One region of the Peribacillus frigoritolerans genome, then DNA from elsewhere that is predicted to be linked to it. Evidence: predicted binding sites of a transcription regulator. Region 1 holds the regulator's gene; the other holds the start of a gene.
The links. Region 1 encodes Rex, which represses fermentation and respiration genes when NADH is low (regulators of the CRP and FNR family bind a similar motif). Its sites were predicted from a motif close to TTGTGAAATATTTCACAA; they were not measured.

Region 1 (4,438 bases):
TCAAGTACAGGAAGGATTTCTTGGATATTCGTGATTTTTTTATCTGTGATCAAGATATATGGATTTTCTAGTACAGCTTCCATTTTATCTGAATCAGTAACCATGTATGGAGATGCATATCCGCGATCGAACTGCATACCTTCTACTACGTCCAATTCAGTTGTGAAACCTTTGGACTCTTCGATTGTGATGACGCCGTCGTTACCAACGCGCTCCATTGCTTCCGCAATCAGTTGGCCCACTTCTTCATCAGCTGAAGAGATGGCAGCAACTTGTGCGATTGACTCTTTGTTTTCAACAGGTTGGGAAATGGCTTTCAATTCTGCGATTGCAGTATTGACCGCTTTCTCGATTCCTTTACGGATACCCATTGGGTTAGCACCAGCTGTTACGTTTTTAAGACCTTCACGGATCATCGCTTGTGCAAGAACCGTTGCAGTCGTTGTACCGTCACCAGCTACGTCGTTTGTTTTGCTTGCTACTTCAGCAACCAATTTCGCACCCATGTTTTCGAATGCATCTTCCAATTCGATTTCTTTAGCGATCGTCACACCATCATTAGTGATAAGCGGTGAACCGAATTTTTTCTCAAGAACCACGTTACGACCTTTTGGTCCAAGCGTTACTTTAACTGCATCTGCAAGTGCGTCCACACCACGAAGCATGGAGCGGCGAGCTTCTTCACTAAATTTAATTTCTTTAGCCATTTATAAGTACCTCCCTAAAATTTTAAGAAAATTTTCGTTCAGTTAAGTATGATGTATAATTAGCCGATAACAGCTAGAATGTCGCTTTCACGTAAAATTAAGTATTCAGTGTTTTCGTATTTAACTTCAGTACCTGCATATTTTGAGAAGATAATTAGATCGCCTTGGGCAACCTCTAAAGCAACACGTTCGCCATTTTCAAGGACACGGCCAGTACCAACTGCTACTACCTTACCTTCTTGCGGCTTTTCTTTAGCAGTATCAGGAAGAACAATACCGCTTGCAGTTTTTTCTTCAGTTTGAACTAGTTCAATAATAACGCGATCACCTAATGGTTTTAACAAGTGAAACAACCTCCTCATATTCTCTTGATAATTTGTTACATGATTATTAGCACTCTTCATCATCGAGTGCTAACACATTTATAATATTAAATAAACCGAGCCTTTTTTGCAAGTATCTTATTGAAAATTTTTTATTAATTTCTGATAAATTACGGGTAAACTACTTTAGCATAATGATTTCCTTAACAAAGTTATTTAAATGTTTCGTTAGGGGTACCTTTAAGTGGTGTTCTGCCTCAATTTTTGATACCATTTTGGAGTATGCGTTTATAGCTTGTCCCCATATCAGGAACGTTCCGAGCGGAATGGGTGACTATAAAAGGAGTTTTCATTTTTGAAAAAAGAATATTGGTTCGTCATCATCACCTATATTGCCATGCAATTATCCAGTATTGTTGGGGTACCCATTTTCATGCTGATCGGGTCTTATACCGGAATGCCGGCTGATGAACTCCAAGTGAAATCTGCAGCATACTGGATAGTTTTCAGTTTTCTCGCTGCTTTATTCTTGATTCTTTTTTTAATGAGAAAAGATATGAGGGAAAAGTTGGACACGAGAAATCAAACTTCCGTTTCCATGTCCATATTATGGGCAATTGCAGGAGTGTTCATGGCTCTTTTTGCGCAAAGCATTGCCGGCAGCATTGAACAGATGCTTGGGGTGGAGTCTGAATCTGAAAATACGCAGCAACTCATTTCACTCATTTACAAAGTCCCCATGGTCATTTTCGTCACTTCAGTAATTGGACCTATATTGGAAGAATTAATTTTCCGGAAAATCATTTTCGGATCACTTCATAAACGCTTTAACTTCTTTATTTCAGCTTTAATCAGCTCAGTTATTTTCGGCTTGGCGCATGGTGAATTTGAACATCTTCTTTTATATACGGCAATGGGCTTCACTTTTGCTTTCCTTTATGCAAAAACAGGCCGCATTCTCGTATCAATGAGCGCTCATATTGCGATGAACACGCTTGTTATCATCCTTCAAGTGGTATATCGGGAGGATATAGAGAAGATGATAGATACTGCACAGGCCTTCATCGGAGGTTTATTATGAAACGTCAATCACCCTTATTCATGGGCATCATCTATGCAGGCTTAGGAGCTCTTTTTACCGCTATCGCGATTCAAACCGTCAATTCTTCTGGATGGGGGCTCTTCGCCTACATACTTGTCCTTATTGCGACTCTTGACTTTGGATCGGGCTTACGCATGATCATGCTGCACTTTAAGATTAAAGCCGCACAAAAAAATAAGAAAAAATAAAAAAACGCTGCAAAGATGCAGCGTTTTTTTCATTCCTCCAAAGCGGCTTCTTCCACAACAGGATAATGTTTCAGGAAGTAGATGAGCGACTGAAGCTCCACGGCCAGGTCAATGTGGTGAACCCTTATTGATGGAGGCACGGTCAGCCTTGCAGGTGTAAAATTCAATATTCCTTTTATATCAGCTTTGACTAAACGATCGGTTATCGTCTGGGCTACCTGTGCCGGCACTGTCAATATAGCCGCAGTGATATTATTTTCCTGCAATAGTGTATCGATTTGATCCATATGATAGATGGGCACATCAGCTATTCGCTTGCCGACTTTTTCTTCAGAAACTTCGAAAGCCATTTCAATTTTTGTATTATTATTTTTCATGAAATTGTAATTTAAAAAAGCGGTTCCTAAATTTCCTACCCCGATTAAAGCGACTTTGGTCAATTCATCTTGATCTAGTGTTTTTCTAAAGAAGGATAATAAATAATTGACATTGTAGCCGTAGCCTTTTTTCCCAAGCGCGCCAAAGTAGGAAAAATCACGGCGTATGGTGGCAGAATCCACTTTTACAGCTTCGCTTAGCTCTGCAGAGGAAACTCTTTGTTTGCCTGAGGAATGTAAGTTCTTTAAAAATCGATAATACAATGGCAACCTTTTGGCTGTTGCCTGCGGTATCTTTGGGTCATGGTTCATTGTTCTTCCCCGCCTTCACACATGCTTTTCAACTTAATCTCTATCTGTTTGTTTTACTTGTCTTTTATAATCGTTACTGGAAACTCCGCCTGTTTTCTCCACTAAGAATGTAGGCCCGATCACCATTCCCTTATCAATGGCCTTACACATGTCATAAACTGTCAAGGCAGTCACGGATGCAGCTGTTAACGCTTCCATTTCCACACCTGTACTTCCTTTTGTCTTAGCTTCCGTTTCAATCCTAAGCCTGTATCCTTGTTCTTCTTTTTCCCACTCAAAGGCTATATTGACCCCTTGCAGAGCAATGGGATGGCACATCGGAATGATATTGGATGTATTTTTGCTGGCCATTATTCCTGCAACCTGTGCAACAGCCAGTACATCACCTTTTTTCATTTTCTGATTCGTGACCAATTCATATATTTCATCATTCAATAAAATGCTCGATTGAGCCACTGCCGTCCGGGTTGTTTCAGGCTTAGCACTCACATCGACCATTTTGGCCCTGCCCTGTTCATTAAAATGCGTTAAGTCTCCCATTTAAGTAACCCCTCCTAAATCATACACTATTATTCCACTTTATGTAACAGCTTTTGTTTACCATGGAACCAAGCTGTTGCCGATAATAACTAAAATACGTTACACTAACTATAATCAATTGAGGTGAAATCTATGATTTTATTACAAATCAATCAACTATCGAAATATTATGGAGCTGAACTTATTTTATCAAATATGAAGCTCGAAGTTCAAAATAAAGATCGAATTGCTCTTGTCGGCCGAAATGGCGCCGGAAAATCCACTCTGCTAAAAATCATAGCCGGGCACCTTTCCCATGATGGCGGTGAAATTATCAAACCAAAAGGCGTCACAATCGGCTATATGGCCCAGGATACGGGATTGGAATCCGAACTGACCATTTGGGATGAGATGCTGACCGTATTCACGGACCTTATAGAGCAGGAAAAGGAACTGCGTCGCCTTGAGGCTGATATGGCCAGACCTGACGTCTTTGAAAACGAAACGATTTACCAAAAAGTGCTGAATGAATACGACACTTTGATGGTGGCATTCAAAGAGAAGGGCGGTTATCAATATGAAGCAGATATCCGTTCCGTATTGCATGGGCTTCAGTTTGCTGACTTTGACTATTCTACCCCAATCTCCACTTTAAGCGGCGGGCAAAAAACAAGGCTTGCTTTAGGAAAGCTGCTTTTAAGGAAACCGGATATATTGATTCTGGATGAGCCGACGAACCATTTGGATATCGAAACCCTATCTTGGCTTGAACAATATTTACAAGGGTACCAGGGAGCTGTGCTCATTGTTTCCCATGACCGCTATTTTTTAGATAAAGTAGTAAACCTGGTATATGAGATTTCCCGGAATAACATGAAAAAATACCATGGTAATTATAGTTCTTACCTAG
Region 2 (4,438 bases), 230 kb from region 1:
CTTAACACCGGTCGGGACGGCAATTGCCATCGTGGTAATCGAGAAGATACCATTAACCATTGCACCGTGACCCATTGTATAGAAATGGTGAGCCCATACAATGAAAGATAGAGTAGAAATAGCTACCATGGAGATAACCATCGAATTATACCCGTACAGGTTACGACGTGCAAATGTCGAAATGATTTCACTGTAAATACCGAAAGCCGGAAGGATTACTATATAAACTTCAGGATGTCCCCAAACCCAGAACAAGTTCGCCCAAAGCATATCGCTACCGCCATTGGCCATCGTAAAGAATTGAGTTCCGAATAGACGATCCATTGTCATCAACGCAAGTGCCACTGTCAATACAGGGAAAGCGAAAACGATAATGAAGTTTGTGATCAAGATAGACCATGTGAACATTGGCATTTTCATTAAGTTCATGCCAGGTGCTCTCATTTTCAAGATTGTTACGATAAAGTTGATACCAGTCAGTAATGTACCGATACCAGCTATTTGAATTGCAATCGCGTAATAGTTCGAACCTACTGATTCACTGAAATCGTTACTTGCCAGCGGGAAGTAAGATGTCCAACCTGCATCAGGAGAACCACCGACTACGAAAGAGATGTTAAATAGCATTGCCCCCATGAAGAATAACCAGAAGCTTACTGCGTTCAGACGTGGGAATGCTACGTCACGCGCTCCAATTTGCAATGGTGTGACAATGTTCATTAACCCAATGATAAATGGCATAGCCATGAACAGGATCATGACGACCCCGTGTGTTGTAAATACCTCATTATAATGCTGTCCATCCAAAAGACCGTTATCTGGAATAGCCGTTTGAGCACGCATCATAAGAGCATCGACGCCACCACGGAAAAGCATAAGCAGTGCTGCCAAGATGTACATGATACCAATACGTTTATGGTCAACCGTTGTTAACCACTCACGCCATAAGTAACCCCATTTTTTAAAATAGGTAATTCCGGCAACAACCGCAATCATGGTTAAACCAATGGCAACCATGGATGCATAAATCGCAGGACTTGGATGAGGTACGGCAAATCGATCAAAGTAATCCATACTTTTGTGACTCCTTTCAGGAAAATATTCCTTATCTTGTAAACCTAGTTGTTTTATCGAACGAAATTAATTCTTAGTGATCATGATTCATGTTGCTGTGTTCTGAATGTTCCTCGTGTGAATCCTTGGAATCATTTTCTTCCTTATCAGAAGATCCGTGGTCATGACCAGCATTTTCCCCTTCAGGAGCTGGAGAAAACTCTAAGTGAGTTCCAGTGTAAGTGGATTGTCCCACATGACCAGGTTTTAATAATTCATTGAATTTTTCCTCAGTAATCGGTTTAGCAGTAGCTTTAATTTCATCTACCCACTTATCGTATTCTTCTGCAGACAGTACATTAACGTTGAACGTTTGCTGAGCAAAACCTGAACCACTGAAGTTTGAATTTCGACCCATATACTCTCCTGGTACATCAGCTGCTAAGTGCAACGTATTAACCATGTCCGACATCGCGTATTTTTGTCCTCCAAGTTGCGGAATCCAGAAACTTGAGATTGGACCGAATGAGTAAAGTTTAAATTCAATTGGTCGGTTAGTAGGTAAAAACAGATAGTTGACTGTTTCGATATCTTCTTCCGGATAACTAAAATGCCACTTCCAGTTGGAAGATGAAGCATAAATAATTAAAGGTTCCTGATCACCGTATCCTTTAGGTGTTGCCTCAACTTCATTTGTTGTTTTAACAGTAACAACGGATAGGAAAGCGACGATTAGAATTGGGATCGCAACCCAAATTATTTCAAGAACCTTACTTCCTTCAATATGAGGCGGTTCATAATCATCACGTTGTTTGGAAGCACGATATTTCATTATCATGAAGATATACAGTACCATAACGACAAGGACGACAAAGGCCATTGTCCATATCGAAATCATAATAACATCTGCTTGTGTTGCAGCTACCGGCCCTTTAGGGTCCAAGACCATTAATGGGTTATCGCAACCGGTTAGCACAGTGGCAATAGTAAAAAGTATAGTTAATAGAGCCCATTTTATTTTCATAGTACTACCCCTTTCTTACATAATAAAATTCCAATTGGTAATTATTCGGACAAAGTGTTACCATGTTCACAAACCCCGACATACCAATATTAATCCCAAGTCTAAAAAAAGACAATACAAAGTGACATCTGTCACATAAAGTTCATTAAAGAGCAGTAAGAAGATGGTAAATGAACTGAAATGTTCGAAAATCTTCAGCAAATGAAATATAATAAATGTTTCATATCTTGCCTTTGAAAATTCACTTATCAGTACAGGATTGCAGATAGTACCGATCCTCTTTCCATTTAATATTACTCTAATATAATGAAATAAAAATTTCACATTATATTCACTGTGTATATTGCCTCAAAACTCTTAAAGATTATGAATTATATTACCTATCCTGTCAATTAGGTATTTATCGTTAGAAAACATGATTTAAAACGGATTTTTTTCACTCGGCCATGGAGGTTGGTAAATGGTAGACACATTGGACACGATATTGTCTCCATGCTTCAATATCCTTATGATCCAACACAGGTCAATATTATATATATATAAGGAAACGACGAGTTTGAAATGAAATTGGGTTCTTTCGCAATCCTTATGGCCTGTCAGTATTTTTAAAACAGCCGTTTAGCAATAGGCTTGGTAGAAGTGGTTCTATCAAATCCCCTTTAGCAAAACCCACTGCCCTATAACCCCATATTGATACCTGTATCCCTTTTGAATTTTTAATTAAAAGTACATAGAAAAAAATCCACGAAAAAAGGACTTCTTAAAAGTGTCCTTTTCTCGTGGATATAGTTTAAAATGTAACAAATCGGTAATTCGATTCTGATATGCATAAAATGAAAGCGTATTCATTGATTGAGATCAAGTTGACTCAAATTCAGCAAGTTAGGCAAAAGAACAACTAGTTCTGTTTAGAAAAACAGTATATTGCCCTATATTCCTCGTTTTAGTTACTGAATTCTGTACTTCTGTTTGTTGGAGCTTTAGCCTTTGTTTTCATTTTTATGATTTTAGTCGTTTCCGGTTCAATTCTTTTGCCTTTATGTGTATTCATTACCATTTCTTCTGTCAGGACAAAAAATATACCAACTAGAAAAATGGCAGCTGCGCTTAATGTGATGGCGATTCCAACAGCGGTAAATATATAATCCTTATTGTAATCGCTTACAAAGAAACTTAAAGCAAAAATAATAATTCCGATTACACAACCTGTGCCCGATACCCATTTCACTGCATCTAACATCTTCTGATTAGCTTCCATAATTTCATCCCCTTTCTTTCTATTTTATGACATTTCACAAATTTGTCAAATCTTTTCTATTTTTTAACATATCCACGATGAAAACCTTGACAAATAGAAGGCGCCACCATTCACTTTTAGGTATTCAAGACTATATGAACAAACTGCAAAAACAGGGCAAATACACTATCTATTTTTCCGATATTAACCTTTTGAATACTATAAAAAAACTTCCAATAAAAGACCCCTGTTGAATAATCAGGGGCCTTACCTCTTTCTATGGTTTTTGCAAGGTGATCGTTACCGTTTTCTCTTCAGTGCCTCGATATACTTTAACCTTTACTTTATCGCCGATTTTCTTATCTGAATATAAGTATTTCCTTAATGCTGCAGCAGTATCAATTTTCGTTCCATCAATCTCAACGATGATATCCTGTTGCTTAAGCCCTCCATTCGCCGCAGCCGATCCCGCTTCTATACTCGTCACCATTACGCCGGACTTTACGGCTTCTGGAACATTTTGAATGTAATATTGCGGCAGTTCTTCCATACTGGCCAAGCTGACTCCTAAATATGGGCGCGTGATTTTTCCATTTTCAATCAGCTCCGTAACAATCGGAATCACATCATTACTTGGTATGGCAAACCCTAAGCCTTCCACACCGTTTTCGGAAATCTTCAAACTGTTTATGCCGATCACTTCCCCAGCGGTGTTGATCAATGCACCCCCGCTATTGCCGGGATTGATCGCTGCATCTGTTTGAAGGACATCAAGTTCCCACTCCCCGTCCGAGGTATCGACTGAAATGGAGCGTCCGGTCGCACTGACGATCCCTTGTGTAACCGATCGTGAAAAATCAAGTCCAAGAGGATTGCCAATTGCCAATACTTCTTCACCTGGACGCATGCTATCGGAATTCCCGAATTTAATTCCCTCAGGTGCCATCGAGGCATCAATTGTCAAAACCGCTAAGTCCGTCAAAGCATCAGCCCCTACAACAGCTGCCGTTGCCTTTTGTCCATCATACAATGAAATTTCGACTTCCTTAGCTCCTTCAATAACATGATTGTTCGTGATGATATAGGCTTTCCCATCAGCTTTTTTATAGATGACCCCTGAGCCG

Region 2: qoxA (cytochrome aa3 quinol oxidase subunit II) is a predicted target of Rex. The motif match lies at 2,197-2,214, and genes of this name have one in related genera.

What each region holds. Positions count from the first base shown of each region.
Region 1 is NZ_CP158190.1:325,167-329,604, reverse strand. It holds gene groL (chaperonin GroEL) at 1-707, opposite strand, end outside; gene groES (co-chaperone GroES) at 767-1,051, opposite strand; gene ABOA58_RS01695 (CPBP family intramembrane glutamic endopeptidase) at 1,386-2,111, shown strand; gene ABOA58_RS01690 (YdiK family protein) at 2,108-2,320, shown strand; gene ABOA58_RS01685 (redox-sensing transcriptional repressor Rex) at 2,350-3,009, opposite strand; gene moaC (cyclic pyranopterin monophosphate synthase MoaC) at 3,043-3,549, opposite strand; gene ABOA58_RS01675 (ABC transporter ATP-binding protein) at 3,682-4,438, shown strand, end outside.
Region 2 is NZ_CP158190.1:553,298-557,735, reverse strand. It holds gene qoxB (cytochrome aa3 quinol oxidase subunit I) at 1-1,074, opposite strand, end outside; gene qoxA (cytochrome aa3 quinol oxidase subunit II) at 1,148-2,077, opposite strand; gene ABOA58_RS02710 (hypothetical protein) at 3,021-3,335, opposite strand; gene ABOA58_RS02705 (S1C family serine protease) at 3,592-4,438, opposite strand, start outside.